4 regions of the Streptomyces sp. NPDC017056 genome follow, and region 2 is predicted to be linked to each of the others. Evidence: riboswitches for the same ligand, from Rfam matches in the RefSeq annotation. Region 2 holds a riboswitch; each other region holds the start of a gene.
The links. Region 2 has a riboswitch for cobalamin ahead of ACH4OW_RS01755 (HoxN/HupN/NixA family nickel/cobalt transporter). Riboswitches for the same ligand answer to the same signal wherever they lie in the genome.
Positions count from the first base shown of each region.

Region 1 (4,552 bases), on a different contig from region 2:
CGTTCCACCGCCCGTCACGCCCGCTCAGCTCCGTCACGGTCAGCGGCGGTACGTCCACCCGCCAGAAGGACGACGGCGGGGCCCCCAGAGCGCCGACCACGGCCGCACGTACGACGTCCGGCTCCACTACCGCCACGACCCGGCCGCCCTCCGCCGCGAGGCCCGCCAGCCAGTCCGCCACCCGGCCGAGCAGCCGCGTCAGCGTCTCGCCGCCGTGTGCCGCACTGTCCGGGTCGGACAGCCAGGCCGCGACCGCCGCGGGCTCGGCGGCCATCACGTCCTCCAGGGCGCGCCCCCGCCAGCGGCCCATCGCGCACCCGGCCGCGCCGGGGTCGGGCACCGCCCGCAGGCCGAGCGCCTCGGCCGTCTCCCGGCAGCGCGCGGAAGGGGAGGTCAGGGCCCGGTCGGCGGGCAGGGCGGCGGCCGCGGCGCGTACGGCGCGGGCGCGGCGCAGCCCGTCCGGCGTCAGCGGTTCGCCGGCCGGGAAGCGCACCGTGCGCAGGGCGTCGTCGAAGGAGGGTGAGAGCAACATCACCCGAGTTGTCATGGGCACCTCTTCCAATGCGGAAATCCCGGTGGCGCACCAGGGCAACAGTGGGGCGCGCGACCGCCACCATGCATCCGTACGCCGACCCGCGGGGCCTTTTCCCCGCCGCCGCCACGCGGTACGTTCCCGATGATATTGACGATGACATGACGGAAGCCGGTGGAATTCCGGCGCGGTCGCGCCACTGTGAGCCCGGACCGGTCCCGTACGGAGTACGGGGACGCCGGGTGAGCCAGACCCGTCCTGTCGTTACGACTCCCACCGACCGGGACGCGAGTTCCCCCAGGAGGCTTCGACATGGCCCAGTCCGCCGTACCGCCCACCACCGGCCCCGCCGCAACCGCCCCGTCCGCCGCGCCCGCCACCCTGCCGGTCAGGACGGTACTGCCCTGGGCGGTCTTCGGCGGCATCCTCATGCTCGTCCTGCTCTACTTCGTCGGCGCCGAACAGGGCGCCACCTCCCTGCTCTCCGGTACCGACGTGCACGAGTGGGTCCACGACGGACGCCACCTGCTCGGCTTCCCCTGCCACTGACCGGGAGCCCGCAGATGAACTCCGCCACCGTCAGATCCCTCCTGGTGCGCGGCATGCTGGCCGGCCTCGCCGCCGGCCTGCTCGCCCTGCTCGTCGCCTACCTGCTGGGCGAGCCCCAGGTCGACGCCGCCATCGCGTTCGAGGACGCGCACGCCCACGAACACGAGGCCGAAGTCGTCAGCCGCGCGGTGCAGTCCACCGCGGGCCTGGCGACCGGCGTCCTGGTGTACGGCGTCGCGCTGGGCGGGATCGCCGCCCTGGCCTACTGCTTCGCGCTGGGACGCGCCGGCCGCTTCGGGCCCCGCGCCACCGCGCTGCTGCTCTCGGGCGCCGCGTTCGCCGCCGTCTACCTCGTACCGTTCCTGAAATACCCGGCCAACCCGCCGTCGGTCGGCGACCCCGACTCCATCGGCAAGCGCACCGCGCTGTACTTCCTGATGATCGCCCTCAGCGTGCTGCTGACGATCGCCGCGGTGATCCTCGGCAAGCGGCTCGCTCCGCGCCTGGGCGCCTGGTACGCGACGGTCGCGGCGCTGGCCGCCTTCGCCGTGGCCGTCGGCCTCGCCTACGCGTTCCTGCCGGCCGTCAACGAACTGCCCGCCGACTTCCCCGCCCTGCTGCTGTGGAAGTTCCGGGTCTCCGCGCTCGCCGTCCAGCTCGTCCTGTGGACCGTCTTCGGCCTGCTCTTCGGCGAACTGGCGGAACGGGCCACCCGGCCGCGCCAGACCGCCGCGGCGGCCGCATCGCCGCGCAACACGGACGGCACCGCGGCGCCGACCCCCAACTGAGGGCCTGGGTCGCCGCTCCGGCCGGGGCGGCGACCCAGGACGCTCGGGCTCTCGGCTTGTCTTCCTGGCCCGGTCCGGATTTCAGCGGCCGAACCGTGACTGCAATTGCTCAGGGAGACGTTCGCCCTGAATCCGGATGCGGGCCGCGGCCTCTTCGATCCGGTGCAGGTCGCCGGTGGTCAACTCGACGTCGAGTGCGCCCGCATTCTCTTCCAGGCGGTGCAGCTTGGTGGTGCCGGGGATCGGCACGAACCACGGCTTCTGCGCCAGCACCCAGGCGAGCGCGATCTGGGCCGGCGTGGCTCCTTTGTCGTCGGCAATCTGCTGCAACAGGTCGACCAGCACCTGGTTGGCTTTCCGTGCTTCAGGGCTGAAGCGCGGAAGCAGGCGGCGGAGGTCGTTGTCGGCCAGCGTCGTACTGGAATCTATCTTGCCGGTCAAAAAACCTTTGCCGAGCGGGCTGTAGGGCACCAGACCGATGCCCAGTTCCTCCAAGGTCGGAATTATTTCGGTTTCGTGCTCGCGCATCCAGAGCGAGTACTCGCTTTGAAGTGCCGTTACCGGCTGCACGGCGTGGGCGCGACGAATCGTCGCGGCACCGGCCTCGGACAAGCCGAAGTGCTTCACCTTGCCTTCGGCGATCAGCTCCTTGACCGTGCCGGCCACGTCTTCGATGGGCACGTCGGGGTCGACGCGGTGTTGGTAGAGCAGGTCGATGCTTTCGGTTTGCAGGCGCTTGAGCGAGGCTTCGGTCACCCGGCGGATCTGCTCGGGTCTGCTGTCGACCCCGGACATCGGGGTCGGCCCGTGCTCGCCGTGCCTGATTCCGAACTTGGTGGCGATCACCACCTGGTCGCGGACCGGTGCCAGTGCCTGGCCGACCAGGACCTCATTGGTGAACGGGCCGTAGACTTCGGCAGTGTCGAAGAAAGTCACGCCGTGGTCGACGGCCGTCCGCAGCAGCTTCGTCATCTCGGCTGTGTCTTGGGGCTGACCGTAGAAGAAACTCATGCCCATGCAGCCGAGTCCGAGAGCCGAGACTTCGAGGTCTTGCCCTAGTTTGCGTTGTCGCATGAGAAATGCTCCTGGGATAGATACGGGCAGGCCCTCGACGCTATGGCCTTGGAGTGCACTCCAAGCAAGCGAAACAGGGGAGAGGGAGTCTTCTCGCGTGCTTCATTCCGAATGCGTGGCAAAAGGCCCAATCGGGATCGAAACCCGGTGTCGCCGGTGGTGTCCTCATGGTGAAGGAATCGTTAAGGAGCCATGACCGCACACAAGGCCATGTCCGCGTTCGCCCTTACAGCCGCAGTGACGGGCGTGAGCATGGCCACCGTGCCCTGCGCGTCAGCCGGCGGGCTTGGTGTCCTCCTGTCGCCGGCATTCGGCACGCTGTGCGCCAACCAGCCGGACGCGCGCACGAGCGGAGCCACCACGGCCGGGAACGGGCCTGTGAGCAACAATCTCGGGGAGGTTCCGTTCATCGCCGCGCTGAACCACTGCGGCGGGGCCGATATTCCCGGCAACCGACAGGGCAATGAAGCCCCGGATGATGACCCCGGCATCGAATACATGGCCAACCAATCCCCCGGTGACACCAGGTATCCCGGGGGCGGGCAAGCAGATTTCCTCAAAGTGTTGAGGTAGCGCTCCCTTCCAGCGGGCTCGCAAACAGCCCCTCAGCTCCTCAGCTCCTCAGCCCCTCAGGCCGGGGCGGCGAGCAGCAGCGTCCACCACGGGCCGCGCCCGCCGGTGCCGCCGTTGACGCCCACGCCCGCGTGCCGGAACGAGCAGTCGGCCAGCACCTCCCGGTGCTCCGGGCTGCGGATCCACGCCCGCGTCACCGCGGCGGCGCCGCGCTGGCCGCGCGCGATGTTCTCGCCCGCGCGCCGCCAGTCGTACCCGACCGCCGAGAGCCGGCTGCCGGGCCCGGAACCGCCGCGTTCCCGATGGGACAGCGAGCCCTCGCGCGCCATGTGGTCACTGTGCCGCTGGGCGGCCCTCGTGACCGTACGGTGGGCCCGTACCGGACGGCAGCCGGCCTTCGCGCGCTCCCGGTTGACCAGCCGGATGACGGTGGCCCTGGTCGTCTCGGCCGTACGGACGGCCTGCGCGGCGCGGTAAGCCTCCAACTGCCCCGCCCGTACCGGCATGCCCGCCGACTTCGCGTCGGCGGCACCGCCCGCCGCGAGCCCCGCCAGGATCAGCAGCGCCACGGCGGCCCGCACCGCGTACCACCCCGACCGGCGGCCCGTTCCCTGTCCCGTACGCCCACCCATGCGGCCCCTGTCCCTCTGCTCCTCGGCTGTCGCGGCCGGCCGCCGGACCGGCCCAGGGCCCGGCACCGGCCCGGTCCCGCCCGGCACCGTCCGGTCACAGTGTTTCCGCCGCGACCCCCGCCTCTGTCGTCCCCGGCCGATACCCGACCCGTTCGGCTGTACCGGAGCCCCCGCCGCTGACGCGCCCCGGCCCCGTACCGGACCGTCCGTACCGAATCCGCCCCCGCCGGAACGGGTACGCGACCGGCCATGACCACGACCCCGCCCACCGCCTCCGCCGTCCGCGGCCCCCTCGTCCGCTTCCGCGCCGACCCCTTCCGCACCGGCAACGCATCAGCCCTCGCCCACGACCCCGACGGCCTGCTGATCTGCGAGGGCGGCCGGGTCACCGCCGCAGGCGCGTA
Region 1 covers NZ_JBIRPD010000003.1:553,678-558,229, forward strand. Annotated here, with positions in the region: gene ACH4OW_RS08270 (histidine phosphatase family protein) at 1-547, opposite strand, end outside; cobalamin riboswitch at 658-808, shown strand; gene ACH4OW_RS08275 (CbtB domain-containing protein) at 845-1,081, shown strand; gene ACH4OW_RS08280 (CbtA family protein) at 1,096-1,869, shown strand; gene ACH4OW_RS08285 (aldo/keto reductase) at 1,951-2,943, opposite strand; gene ACH4OW_RS08290 (hypothetical protein) at 3,136-3,516, shown strand; gene ACH4OW_RS08295 (CAP domain-containing protein) at 3,573-4,148, opposite strand; gene guaD (guanine deaminase) at 4,398-4,552, shown strand, end outside.
Region 1: another riboswitch for cobalamin. It lies ahead of ACH4OW_RS08275 (CbtB domain-containing protein); the one in region 2 lies ahead of ACH4OW_RS01755 (HoxN/HupN/NixA family nickel/cobalt transporter).

Region 2 (4,552 bases):
GCGCGAAGCCGCCGCCCCTGCGGGCCAGCGTCCAGACCAGCGCGAACGAGGCGAGCGCCCCCGCGAAGGCCGCCAGCGACAGCCCCAAGCCCCCGGCCAGGCCGAACGCGCCGCCCGTACCGGCCACGGCGCCCGCACCCAAGACGATCGCGGCCACCGCGCCGAGCGACGCGCCGTTGGAGATGCCCAGGAGGTACGGGTCCGCCAGCGGGTTGCGCACCAGCGCCTGAGTGGCCGTACCGACGAGCCCGAGGCCCGCGCCGACCAGCGCGGCGAGCAGCGCTCTGGGCACCCGCAGCTGCCAGACGATCAGGTCGTTCGTGCCCGGCCTCGGCGGCTGCCCGCCCAGCCGCCGGAACACCACCGACCACACCTCCGCAGGAGCGATGTCGGTGGCGCCGAAGGAGACGGCGGCGGTCAGCGCCACGAGGAGCGCGAGCAGCAGCGCGACGGCGAGCCACGGCGTACCGGGCAGCACCCGCGGCGTACGGGGCGTGGTTGCTATACCGGGCGTACGGGGCTTGGTTGGCGTACGGGGCTTGGTTGGCGTATCGGGCATCAGCGGGCCGCCGCCGCGGCCTCGCCCAGCCGGTCCGGGTACAGCGTCTCCGCGATCCGCCGCACCGTGTCGGCGTTCCCGACCCCCGCGATGGTCGTCTGCTCGGAGCCGATGCGCAGGAATTTCCCTTCCTTTACGGCACGCAGCCCCGCCGTCCCCGCGAACCCCTTCAAAAACTGCTCCGCCTCGTCGAACGCCTTCTCATTCGCGGCAGCACTCCCCCGGTTCCGTACGCCCAACTGAATCCAGTCCGGGTCCTTGTCCACCACGTCCTCCCACGACACCGGCTTGAAGTCGCCCGCACAGTCCGCGAAGACATTGCGCGCCCCGGCTTCGGTCAGCACCGCGTGCGCCACCTGCCGGTTGCAGACGGCCACCGGCTGCTTCGTGCCCGCGTCGAAATCGAAGAAGAAATACGACGGCCGCTTCGACGCGGGTACGTCCGCAATGGCCTTCCGCACCCCGGAGACCTTCTTCTCCATCTCCGCGACGAGTTGCAGCGCACGCTGCGAAGTGCCCGTGACCTGCCCGAGCCGCCGGATGTCGCCCTCGACGGCAGACAGATCCCGCTGCGGCACCTTCTTGCGCGGCGCGCACGCCGTCGAGGCCAGATAGACGTGCTTGATGCCCGCCGCGGCGAACTCCTCCTCGGTCGGCGCGGCAGCCGCCCCGCCCATGTTCCCCATCGACGCGAACGTATCGATATAGAGATCGGCCCCGGACCCGAGCAGCTTCTCCTTCGGAATCACCGACTTGCCCAGCACCGGAACCCGCTGCGCCTGCGCGTCCAGTTCCGGCGGCAACGTTCCCTTCCCCGGTGGAAATCCCGTGCCGACAACCCGGTCACCCGCCCCCAGCCGAAGCAGCATCTCCAGGCTCGACGCATTGCTCGTGACGATTTTCCGCGGCGCAGCGGAAAACGTCGTCTCCCGCCCGTCGCAATCGGTGACCGCGACCGGGAAACCGGCATTGCCGCCGTCCCGGGCGCCCGCGGCGCTCCCGCCCGTACCACCGTCGGCACCACCGCATCCGGTGGCCAGCGCGGCCACCCCCACCGCCAGCGCCGCCGCCATCGTCACCGTCGTCGTCGCTGTCCGCTTCCTGCGAGGACGCATACGCCCGTACTCCCTGCCGCTCGACTGTCCGGCGGCCCGCCACTGCGAGCCGCGGACCAGGTAGTCGAGCGGACGGCGCCCACGGTTCCCGCGGAATCGGCCCGGTGGCCGCGCGCCGCCGGAGGTTAGAGTGTCCGGGCCGTGGTGTTCGGGAAGACCGGTGACGACCTTCGGGTCCAGGCCGGAGCGGCCCTCGCCACTGTGATCGGGAAGTTCCCGCCCCTTTCCGTACGCGCCTGCGCCCGTACGGAGCCACTGTCCGCAGCCCGCGGCCGGGAAGGCCGGGCCGGGCGCGCTCACCCGTAAGCCAGGAGACCGGCCACGGCATCTCACGAACTGATCCACGAGGTGCTGGAGCGTGACCACCGAATGCCCCTGTCCCCCGCCCCCCTACCCTCCCCTTCCTCTTCCTCCTCTCCTTCCTCTCCCCCCTCCCCCCTGCCCGGTTTCCGCTGGCAGCGTCAGGACACGGTGCGCACCGCGGGCCTGATGGCGGTGATAGCCGCGCTGCACGTCGTCGCCTTCGGCGTACTCTTCCTCCTCGTCGTGCCGAACCACTACACCGTGGGTTCGCAGGTGTTCGGCGTCGGCCTCGGCATCACCGCGTACACCCTCGGCATGCGGCACGCCTTCGACGCCGACCACATCGCCGCCATCGACAACACCACCCGCAAACTGATGGCCGACGGCAAACGCCCGGTGTCCGTGGGGTTCTGGTTCGCGCTCGGGCACTCCAGCGTGGTCGTCGCCATGGCCGCGCTGGTCGCCGGCGGCGCACAGCTGGCGGGCACCCTGCTCGACGACGAATCCCGCACCCACCAGGTCCTCGGCACCGTGGGCACCACGGTCTCCGGCACCTTCCTCTACCTGATCGCCGCGCTCAACCTCATCGCGCTGGCGGGCATCTGGCGGGTCTTCCGCGCCATGCGGCAGGGCCGCTACGACGAGGCCGAGCTGGAGGAACACCTCGACTCCCGCGGCTTCATGAACCGCGTCCTGGGCCGCTTCACCCGGTCCATCACCCGCCCCGGCCAGATGTACCCGCTCGGCTTCCTCTTCGGCCTCGGCTTCGACACCGCGACCGAGGTCACCCTGATGGTGATGGCGGGCAGCGGCGCCGCGGCCGGCCTGCCCTGGTACGCGATCCTGGTCCTGCCGCTGCTGTTCGCGGCGGGGATGAGCCTGTTCGACACGCTGGACGGTACGTTCATGAACTTCGCGTACCAGTGGGCGTTCTCGAACCCGGTGCGCAAGGTCTACTACAACCTCACGATCACCGGCCTGTCGATCGCCGTCGCGTTCTTCATCGGAACCATCGAACTGGTCACCGTCCTGCACGAGAAGCTGGACCTGAAGGACGGCGTCACCGACTGGATCTCGTCCATCGACCTGGACAACGTCGGCTTCATCATCGTCGGCCTGTTCGTGGTGGTCTGGGCGGCGGCCCTGGCGTACTGGCGGCTGGCCGGGGTGGAGAAACGGTGGACGGCGCGGACGGCGGGGACGGCGGAGGCCGGTGAGAGGGAAGCCCCGGAAACCGCCTGAGCCGACCTCCGGCCCCCGGCCCCCGGCCCACCGTGGCCCGCTCCGGCACTCGCCCGGAGCGGGCCCCGCCCCCGAGGGCGTGCGTTCCTCAGGGGCTTGCGCCCCTCACGTCGCCGAACCGGCCGCCGCGCCCGTCTTCAACCCGGGACCCCAGCGCTCCAGCGCCGCTTCGAGGTCGAGCGGGAGCAGCCGGTCGGGCTCGTCGGCGCCCGGCCAGTCCTCACGCGGCACGCGCCACATGACCTCGAACTCGTTGCCGTCCGGATCCTTCGCGTACAGCGACTTCGACACGAGGTGATCGGTGGCACCCACCAGCGCGCCCCGCCCGGCCAGCTCGGCCGCGGCATCCGCGAGCTCACCGAGGGTGCCGACCTCCCAGGCCAGGTGGTACAGGCCCACCCGCCCGTGCTCGGGGCCCGGCGCGTGGTCGCCGACCGCGAACAGCCCGAGATCGTGATCGTTGGCCGTCCCCTCGGCACTGAGGAACGCGGCCCGCCCCGGCACCTCGGTGTCCACCCGGAACCCCAGCGCCTCGGTGTAGAAGGCCACGGCGCGCGCCACGTCACGCACATACAGCACCGCATGGTTCAACCGCCGCACACTCACATCAATCCCTCACTTCTCACGTCTCCCACGTCCCGTCCGTCGCTTTCCCCACCGGGTGTCACTTCCGCAGCAGCAGAATCACGCCCGCCAGGACCACGCCGAGCACCACGGCAGCCACGCCGTACGCGAGCCGGTGCGCACGCAGGACCGGCAGCAGCCGGTCGATCGCGTACCGGCCGGGACCGGTCAGCGCGAGGGCCCCCGCACCCGCCGTGAGCAGCAGCTCGTACTCCACGCCCTCGGGCGCGAAGAACCCGCCGCCCCACTTCACCGCCAGCGCGTTCACCATCGTGCCGACGATCGCCGCGCCGGCCAGCGGCGTCAGCAGCCCGACCGCCAGCCCGAGACCGCCCAGCGTCTCGCTGAGCCCGGCCACCACGGCCATCGCCTTGCCCGCCGGATACCCACTGGCCGTGAAGAACTGCTCCGTCCCGTCCAGCCCGCCCCCGCCGAACCAGCCGAACAGCTTCTGCGCACCGTGCGCGGCCATGGTCAGCCCGACCGCGAGCCGCAGCACCAGCAGGCCGACGTCGTACGCGTGCGGAGTCGCGGCGTGCCGGTCGTCGGCACCGCTGCCGTAGCTGCTGAGAGGGCTGAGGGGGGAGGTCATACGAGCGCTCTTTCCTGTCTGGCGACCCGCCGGGCGGTCTGCCTGGCGGCCGGTCGCGAACCAAGTACCCAAGTACTTGAAACTTCAAGTCACACATCGACGATACACATCACTTGA
Region 2 covers NZ_JBIRPD010000001.1:379,559-384,110, forward strand. Annotated here, with positions in the region: gene ACH4OW_RS01745 (FecCD family ABC transporter permease) at 1-559, opposite strand, end outside; gene ACH4OW_RS01750 (ABC transporter substrate-binding protein) at 559-1,632, opposite strand; cobalamin riboswitch at 1,800-2,013, shown strand; gene ACH4OW_RS01755 (HoxN/HupN/NixA family nickel/cobalt transporter) at 2,011-3,219, shown strand; gene ACH4OW_RS01760 (VOC family protein) at 3,325-3,825, opposite strand; gene ACH4OW_RS01765 (DoxX family protein) at 3,884-4,435, opposite strand.

Region 3 (4,552 bases), on a different contig from region 2:
GGTCCACGATCTCCTCGACGGTGCCGGCCGCGTAGCAGTGGTCGATCCACTCCCGGCGCGCCGCCAGTTCGCCGTCCGGAGCCTCCCGTACGTACCGCGGCAGCACCTCGGGCACCGGGTCGGCGGCGAGGTCGGCCACCAGCCGCGCCACCCGCTCCGCCGGGACGAAGTGGTCGGCCAGCCCGCACAGCAGCGCGTCCCCGGCCCCCACCGGCGCCCCGGTCAGCGCCAGGTGGGTGCCCAGCTGCCCGGGCGCCAGCGCCAGCAGGTACGTGCCGCCGACGTCCGGCACGAAGCCGATGCCGGTCTCGGGCATGGCGACCTTGGAGCGCTCGGTGACGATCCGTACGCTGCCGTGCGCCGAGACGCCGACGCCGCCGCCCATCACGATGCCGTCCATGACGGCGACGTACGGCTTGGGGTAGCGCGCGATACGGGCGTTGAGCCGGTACTCGTCGCGCCAGAACGCGGCGGAGGCCGTGCCGCCGGTCCTGGCGTCCTCGTGGATGGCGCGGATGTCGCCGCCCGCGCACAGCCCGCGCTCACCGGCCCCTGTGATCACCACGGTGTCGACCGCCGGGTCGTGCTCCCACCCGGCCAGGGCCGCGTCGATCCGGCGCACCATGGCGTGGTCGAGGGCGTTGAGGGCCTTGGGCCGGTTGAGGGTGAGGTACGCCGCCCGGCCCTCGGTCCGCAGCAGTACGGAGTCGTCGGTCATCGGGCGGCCCCCGCCCCGGCGCGGGCGCCGCCGGTCTTCGCCCCGGTCAGCCCGCGGGCCACGATCAAGCGCATGATCTCGTTCGTCCCTTCCAGGATCTGGTGCACCCGAAGATCGCGGACGATCTTCTCCATGCCGTATTCACTCAGGTAGCCGTAGCCGCCGTGCAGTTGCAGCGCACGGTCGGCGACGGAGTAGCCCGTGTCGGTGGCGAACCGCTTGGCCATCGCGCACAGCTGCGGTGCCTGCGGGTCGGCCCGGTCCAGCGCCTCGGCCGCTTGCCGCACCAGCGCACGGGCCGCGGCCAGCTCCGTCGCCATGTCGGCGAGCCGGAACTGCAACGCCTGCGCGTCCAGCAGCCGCCCCCCGAACGCCTCCCGGTCCGCGAGGTACGCCTGCGCCGCGTGCAGCGCGCTCTGCCCGCCGCCGAGGGAGCAGGCGGCGATGCCGAGCCGGCCGCCGTTGAGGCCGCTCATCGCGATGCGGAAACCGTCGCCCTCCGCACCCAGCCGCCGGTCGGCGGGGACGCGCACCTCGTCCAGGATCACCTGTCGGGTGGGCTGCGCGTTCCAGCCCATCTTCTTCTCGTTGGCGCCGAACGACAGCCCCGGGTCGTCGCGCTCGACGACGAACGCCGAGATGCCGCCGGGACCTTCCTCGCCGGTACGGGCCATCACCACGTACACCCGCGAGGCCCCGGCACCGGAGATGAACTGCTTCACGCCGGTGAGCACGTACTCCTCGCCGTCGCGCACCGCGCGCGTGCGCAGCGCCGCCGCGTCCGACCCGGCGCCCGGCTCGGTCAGGCAGTAGCTGCCCAGGTCCGCCATCGAGCACAGGCCGGGCAGCCAGCGGGCGCGCTGCGCCTCGTCCCCGTACCGGTCGATCATCCAGGCGACCATGTTGTGGATGGAGAGGTAGCCCGCGATGGACGGGCAGGCGGTGGCCAGCACCTCGAAGACCAGCACGCCGTCCGCGCGGCTCAGCGCGGAGCCGCCGCACTCCTCCCGTACGTAGATCCCGCCGAGCCCGAGCCCGGCGGCCTTGCGCAGCACGTCCACGGGGAAGTGCTTGTCCTGGTCCCAGGCCACGGCGTGCGGCGCGATGTGCTCCTGGGCGAAGTCCAGCGTCGTCTCGACGATGGCGAGCTGGTCCTCGGTGAGCGAGGTGAGCGAGGCGGCCGTGGTGGTGGTCATGACGCTCATCGCGCTCAGCCCATCGTCGGGATGGTGAAGCTCGCGCCCTCCTTGACCCCGGAGGGCCAGCGCGAGGTGACGGTCTTGGTGCGGGTGTAGAAGCGGATCGCGTCCGGGCCGTGCTGGTTCAGGTCGCCGAACCCGGACCGCTTCCAGCCGCCGAAGGTGTGGTACGCCACGGGCACCGGGATCGGCACGTTCACGCCGACCATGCCGGTGTTCACCCGGCGGCCGAAGTCCCGCGCGGTGTCCCCGTCCCGGGTGAAGATGGCCACGCCGTTGCCGTACGGGTGCTCCGTGGGCAGCCGCAGCGCCTCCTCGTAGTCGGCCGCCCTGACCACCGACAGCACGGGCCCGAAGATCTCCTCCTGGTAGATCCGCATGTCCGTGGTGACCCGGTCGAAGAGCGAGGCGCCCGCGAAGAAGCCGTCCTCGTGTCCCGGCAGGGTGAAGTCCCGTCCGTCCACGACCAGTTCGGCGCCCTCGGCGACGCCGAGGTCCACGTAGGCGCGGACCCGGTCCAGCGCGTCCCGGCCCACCAGCGGCCCGAAGTCGGCGTGCGGGTCGTCGGAGCGGCCGATGCGCAGCGTGCCGATCCGCTCCTTGAGCCGTGCCACCAGCGCGTCGGCGGTCTCCTCGCCGACCGGTACGGCGACCGAGATCGCCATGCACCGCTCGCCGGCCGACCCGTACCCGGCGCCCACCAGGGCGTCCACCACCTGGTCGAGGTCGGCGTCCGGCATCACGACCAGGTGGTTCTTGGCGCCGCCGAAGCACTGGGCGCGCTTGCCGTGCGCGGCGGCGGTCGCGTAGATGTGCGCGGCGACCGGTGTCGAGCCGACGAAGCCGAGCGCTTCGACGCGCGGGTCCTCCAGCAGCGTGTCCACCGACTCCTTGCCGCCGTTGACGACATTGAGGATGCCCGGCGGCAGCCCCGCCTCCGAGAACAGCTCGGCCAGCCGCAGGGGTACCGACGGCGCCCGCTCGGACGGCTTGAGCACGAACGCGTTGCCGCAGGCGATGGCCGGTGCGGCCTTCCACAGCGGGATCATCGCGGGGAAGTTGAACGGGGTGATCCCGGCCACCACGCCGAGCGGGCGGCGCAGCGAGTGCACGTCGATGCCGGTCCCGGCGTTGTCGGAGAACTCGCCCTTGAGCAGGTGCGGAATGCCGGCCGCGAACTCCACCACCTCCAGGCCGCGCTGGAGGTCGCCGTGCGCGTCCGCGACCGTCTTGCCGTGCTCGCTCGACAGCAGCCGGGCCAGCGCGTCCCGCTCGCCCTCGACCAGGCGCAGGAAGTTCAGCAGCACACGGGCGCGCCGCTGGGGGTTCCACTCGCCCCATTCGGGCTGCGCGGACGCCGCGTCGGCGACGGCCGCGGCCGTCTCGGACCGGTCGGCGAGCGGCACCCTGGCCTGCACGGTGCCGGTGTTGGGGTCGAACACGTCGCCGTAAGCACCGGAGGTACCGGGGGTGTGCTTGCCGCCGACGAAATGGGTGAGTTCGCGGACCATGGGAGCCTGCTCTCGTCAGGTGGGATCCGGGGATGGCACGGCCGGGCACCCGGGCGGCGCGGAGGGCGCGCGGACCGTGGCGGGGCCGTGGGACGCGAAAGGCGTGGAACCGTCAGCGCGCGGGCGGTGCCGCGGGCCGGGCCGGATCACCTGGGCTGTGGGTACGCACCGGTGCCATGCGTGTCTGCTCCATCCTCGTGGACAACACGGAACAACACCCGCGGCCGGTATCCTGGCTTCCGGATCACCGCGCGCCGCCCGCCTTCCCGACCTCGGTCTCGTCAGTGGCGTGTTGCTCGGCGTCGCACTCCCCGGTCACAGTGGCGGGACCACGCCGGATTCGCACCGGCTTCCCTGCACCGCGGGCCTTGGTCACGACGATATAGTTGGACGTCCTAGTAAGTCCAGGGGGTCCCGCCGCGCGGCCCGGCCCGTCACCGCGCCCGGCGGGCGTCGAGCCCGGCGTCGAGCCCGGCGTTGAGCCGGGCGGACTGGCGCGTCAGGTGGTCGCGTTCGGCCAGGTTGGACGCCTTACGGGCGGCTTCGGCGTACAGCCGTGCCGCCGTCGGCAGGTCGCCGTCGCGTTCGTGGAGATACGCCGCCACCGCGGTGTGGCGGGGCAGGGAGGCGTCCAGCGCCGCCAGCGCGACCAGGCCGGCGCGCGGGCCGTCGGCCTCGCCCACGGCCACCGCGCGGTTGAGCCGGACGACCGGACTGCCGGTCAGGCGTACGAGTTCGTCGTACCACTCGACGATCTGCACCCAGTCGGTCTCCTGGGCGGTGGGCGCGTCCGCGTGGAGCGCCGCGATGGCGGCCTGGGCCTGGAACTCGCCCAGCCGGTCGCGGGCCAGGGCCGCCTGCAAAAGCCCGATGCCCTCGGTGATCGCCCCGGTGTCCCACCGGCCGCGGTCCTGCCAGGCGAGCGGCACCAGGCCGCCGTCGGGCGCGGTCCGGGCGGCGCGCCGCGCGTGGTGGAGCAGCATGAGGGCGAGCAGCCCCGCCACCTCGGGGTGGTCGAACGCGGCGGCGAGCTGCCGGGTGAGCCGGATGGCCTCGGCCGCGAGGTCGACGTCGCCGGAGTAGCCCTCGTTGAAGACCAGGTAGAGGACGCGCAGCACGGTGGC
Region 3 covers NZ_JBIRPD010000024.1:144,868-149,419, forward strand. Annotated here, with positions in the region: gene ACH4OW_RS33490 (enoyl-CoA hydratase/isomerase family protein) at 1-718, opposite strand, end outside; gene ACH4OW_RS33495 (acyl-CoA dehydrogenase family protein) at 715-1,923, opposite strand; gene ACH4OW_RS33500 (CoA-acylating methylmalonate-semialdehyde dehydrogenase) at 1,929-3,428, opposite strand; cobalamin riboswitch at 3,633-3,814, opposite strand; gene ACH4OW_RS33505 (RNA polymerase sigma factor) at 3,863-4,552, opposite strand, start outside.
Region 3: another riboswitch for cobalamin. It lies ahead of ACH4OW_RS33500 (CoA-acylating methylmalonate-semialdehyde dehydrogenase); the one in region 2 lies ahead of ACH4OW_RS01755 (HoxN/HupN/NixA family nickel/cobalt transporter).

Region 4 (4,552 bases), on a different contig from region 2:
GCCGGGGTGCGGGGCGGTGGCGGTATCGGCGGCGCCCCCGGCGGCACGAAGGGCAGCCCCGCCGGGACCCCGTCCTCGATCAGCCGCAGCAGCGCGTCGGTGTCCGCGTGCTCCTCGATCAGGTCGCCCAGCTTGTCGAGCTGCTCCTCGCGCAGCGCGGCGAAGCTGGTGTCCGGCGCCGGGACGAACGCGCGGCCCGCGTCGGCGGCCACCCGCCGCAGGAACGCCCGCCGGAAGCCGTCGCTCTCCAGGGAGCCGTGCCAGTGGGTGCCCCAGACCGATCCGGACCGGCAGCCGTCCAGGAAGGGCTGCCCGCCGGTGACCTCGGCCACGCCGTGGTGGATCTCGTATCCCTCGACCGGCTCGCCCAGCGCCTCGCCGGACGGCCTGGCCAGGGTCTTGTCCGCGGCGAACCGTACGCGTACGGGCAGCAGGCCCAGCCCGTCCACGGTGCCGGCCTTGGACTCGACCTCGTCCTCGATGCGCTCGCCGAGCATCTGGAAGCCGCCGCAGATGCCGAGCACCGGGCGCCCTTCGGCCGCGCGCCGCCGCACCGCGTCGGCGATGCCGCGCTCGCGCAGCCACTGGAGCGCGCGGACGGTGCCGCGGGTGCCGGGCAGCACGACGAGGTCGGCGTCGGCCAGTTCCTCGGGGCGGTCCACGAAGCGCACCACGACGCCCGGTTCGGCGGCGAGCGCGTCCACGTCGGTGAAGTTCGACATCAGCGGTACGGCGGCGACGGCGACCCGCAGCACGTCGGCGCCGTGCGGCGGCGCCACCACGCTCTCGCGGACCGCGCCGCGCAGCGACACCCGGAGGCCGTCCTCCTCGTCGATGCCCAGGCCGTGCGCGAACGGCAGCACCCCGAGGGTGGGCCGTCCCGTCAGGCTTCTCAGCATGTCCAGACCCGGTTCCAGCAGCGTCACATCGCCCCGGAACTTGTTGACCAGGTAGCCCGCGACCAGCGCCTGGTCCTCCTGGGACAGCAGCGCCGTGGTGCCGAAGAACGACGCGAACACGCCGCCCCTGTCGATGTCGCCGACCACCACGACCGGGATGCGGGCGGCCCGCGCGATGCCCATGTTCACGATGTCGGTACGCCGCAGGTTGATCTCCGCGGGGCTGCCGGCGCCCTCGCAGATCACCGCGTCGTGCGTACGGCGCAGTTCCCGGAGGCAGTCGGTGACCGTGCCGAGCAGCTGCTCCTGACGCCCGGCGTGGTAGCCGCGCGCGCTCAGTTCGCCCACCGGCTTGCCCATCAGGACGACCTGGCTGCTGCGGTCACTGCCTGGCTTCAACAACACCGGGTTCATCAGCGCGCTCGGCTCGACGCGCGCCGCCGCGGCCTGCATGGCCTGCGCCCGCCCGATCTCCGCGCCCTCGCGCGTCACGAACGAGTTCAGCGACATGTTCTGCGCCTTGAAGGGCGCCACCTTGACACCCTTGCGGGCCAGCCAGCGGCAGATGCCCGCCGTGACCACGCTCTTGCCCGCGTCGGACGTGGTGCCCGCCACCAGCAGCCCGCCGCCGAGCGGTGCTTGACCCGGTCCGTTCACGTGGCGCTCCTCGCCGTCCGCACGTTGCTGCTCACTTGGCCCTCCCGGCCGTACGGGCCCGCCGTACGGCCCCCACCGCGCACCGGCCCGCGACCGTGGCCGCCAGCGCCAGCGCGCTCACCCGGCGCGACAGCGTGACGGCCCGCTCGATGTCCGGTACCGCTACGGGGCGCCCGGCGGCGCCGTTCATCACCGGCCGGTGCTCGACCCGGCCGCCGTATGCCAGGGTGCCCCCCAGCCGTACGCCCAGCGCCCCCGCGAACGCCGCTTCCACCGGACCCGCGTTGGGGCTCGGGTGCGACGGGCCGTCCTGCCGCCAGGCACGCCACGCGCCCCGCCGGTCGGGTCCCGCGAGGACCGCCAGCGCGGCGGTCAGCCGGGCACCGGGGAAACCGGCCACGTCGTCGAGCCGGGCCGAGGCCCAGCCGAAGCGGTGGTAGCGCGGCGACTTGTGCCCCACCATCGCGTCCAAAGTGTTGACGGCGCGGAACGCCAGCAGCCCCGGCACACCGGCGACCGCACCCCAGACCAGGGCGCCGACCACCGCGTCCGAGGTGTTCTCGGCGACGGACTCCACCACGGCGCGCGCCATCTGCTGCCCGTCCAGGGCCTGCGGGTCGCGCCCGCACAGGTGCGGCAGCCGCTCCCGCGCCACGTCGAGGTCGCCCACGGCGAGCGCGCCGCCGACGGCCCGCGCTTCGCGGCCCAGCGAGGTGCCGCCCAGGACGGACCAAGTGGCGGCGGCGGTCAGCGCTACGGAGGCGGCGGGGGAGCGGCGTACGGCACGGGTGAGGAGCGCGGCGCCCGCGGCGGTCCCCCCGGCGCACAGCGCGGTGTGCAGGGCCCCGCGCCCGCGGTCGTCACGCCACAGCCGGCGTTCCACGGCGGCCGCGGCCCGCCCGAAGGCGGCCACCGGGTGACCGCGCCGGGGATCGCCCGCGACCAGGTCGCCGAGGAAGCCGAGGGCCGCGCCGCACGCGTAGCCGGCGTGTTCGGCACGCATCGGATCAGACCGCCGTCGCGCCTCGGAGGGACGGTACGGGGGAAGGCACAGAAGATCGCGAACTGCGGCCGGGCATGGCGGTAGGTCCTCACTCAGGGTCCGCGCCCTGGTTCGACGGGTACGGCGACAAGAGTCTCCTGGCTCCCCGGATCGGCGCTTCCCCCGGCCTTCCAGTCCGTACGGGAACCTCTCGGCTGCGACGCGGACCGTGGCCCTTGGTGGAGGGGCGCTCCCCGGTGACAGTGGCGGGACCGCGCCGGATTCTCACCGGACTTCCTCATCTGTCGCCGAATGGCTCCGGCAGTCCACCACGCTCCGCGAGAGCCCGTCAACTCGCGCTTGACCTGCGGCGCGGGGCGGTGGCGACGCTGTGTCCCAGGACACAGCGAAGGGCGCCCGGCGCCGCGGCGGAAAGGCCGCGGCACCGGGCGCCCCGAGTGCGGTGCTTGCCGGGTCAGGCGGCGACGATCAGATAGATGCCGTACGCCACGGCCGCCGCGCACAGCGCGAAGCAGGCGTACGCCCCGGCCCGCGCCGCCCCGCCGGAGCCGCCGGCGGTCGCCGCCGCGCCCTCCTGCTGCGGCTTGCGGGACGTGCCGACGATGCCCAGGGTGAACAGGCCGACGATGCCGACCGTCACCACGAGCGTGACGCCGAAGACCTGGCCCAGAGCTGCCCAGTCGATGCTCATTCGCGTTCTCGTTCCTTGGTGGGTGCCGTGCGGCCGGGTCAGCCGGCCGCCGAGCCGGCCTTGGCGCGGCGCTGGGCGTGGGTCTCGTGCGGGTGGGCGGCCACCGGGGCCGCGATCACCGGCGCGGCGCCGACCGGGTCCGCGAGCGGCGCGTCGGCCATCGCGGGCGCGGGGACCGCGGTGACGGCCATCGCGGGCGCGGACACGACCGGCCCGGCGGGCGGCGGGGCGACGGCCTGCAGCGCGGCGGTGACGACGCCCGCCGGCTCCGCGGCCGGGCCCTCGTTGACGTTGGTGTGGTCCACCGGCTTGCGCCGGGAGGCCGCCCAGATCGCGCCGCACACGGCGAGCCCGAGGACCGCCACGGTCGCGATGCCCCAGTCGCCCTGCTCCGCCAGGAACGCGGCGCCCGCCGCGACCAGGCCGGCGGCCGGCAGCGTCAGGCCCCAGGCGACGACCATCCGGCCCGCCGTGGACCAGCGCACCACGCCGCCCTTGCGGCCCAGGCCGGAGCCCATGACCGAGCCCGAGCAGACCTGGGTGGTGGAGAGCGCGAAGCCGAGGTGGGAGGAGGCCAGGATGGTGGCGGCCGCGCCGGTCTGGGCGGCGAAGCCCTGCGGCGGCTGGATGTCGGTGATGCCCTTGCCCATCGTGCGGATGATGCGCCAGCCGCCGAGGTAGGTGCCGAGCGCGATGGCCACACCGGCCGAGGCGATGACCCACAGCGGCGGGTCGGCGTGCGGGGCGACCACGCCGCCGGTGATCAGCGCGAGGGTGATCACGCCCATCGTCTTCTGCGCGTCGTTGGTGCCGTGCGCGAGGGAGACCAGCGCGGCGGAGGCGATCTGCCCGGCGCGGTAGCCCTTGGCGGTGTCCTCCTCGGCGCGGTTGCGGGCCAGCCGGTAGGTCAGCCGGGTCGCGGCCAGCGCGGCCAGGCCGGCCACGACCGGCGCGGCGACGGCCGGGATGAGGACCTTCATGACCACGGCGTCGGCGTGCACGCCGCTGGTGCCAACGGACACCAGGGTCGCGCCGATCAGGCCGCCGAAGAGGGCGTGCGAGGAGCTGGAGGGGAGTCCGGCCAGCCAGGTGACCAGGTTCCAGACGATGGCGCCGACCAGCCCCGCGAAGATCACTTCTGGTCTGATGCCGGCGGTCTCGTCGATGATCCCGCCGGAGATGGTCTTGGCGACCTCCACGGACAGGAACGCGCCGACCAGATTGAGGACCGCCGACATCGCCACCGCGGTCCTGGGCTTGAGTGCCCCGGTGGAAATGGTGGTGGCCATGGCGTTGGCCGTG
Region 4 covers NZ_JBIRPD010000030.1:57,136-61,687, reverse strand. Annotated here, with positions in the region: gene ACH4OW_RS36555 (cobyric acid synthase) at 1-1,556, opposite strand, end outside; gene ACH4OW_RS36550 (cobalamin biosynthesis protein) at 1,588-2,559, opposite strand; cobalamin riboswitch at 2,690-2,840, opposite strand; gene ACH4OW_RS36545 (hypothetical protein) at 3,014-3,250, opposite strand; gene ACH4OW_RS36540 (inorganic phosphate transporter) at 3,289-4,552, opposite strand, start outside.
Region 4: another riboswitch for cobalamin. It lies ahead of ACH4OW_RS36550 (cobalamin biosynthesis protein); the one in region 2 lies ahead of ACH4OW_RS01755 (HoxN/HupN/NixA family nickel/cobalt transporter).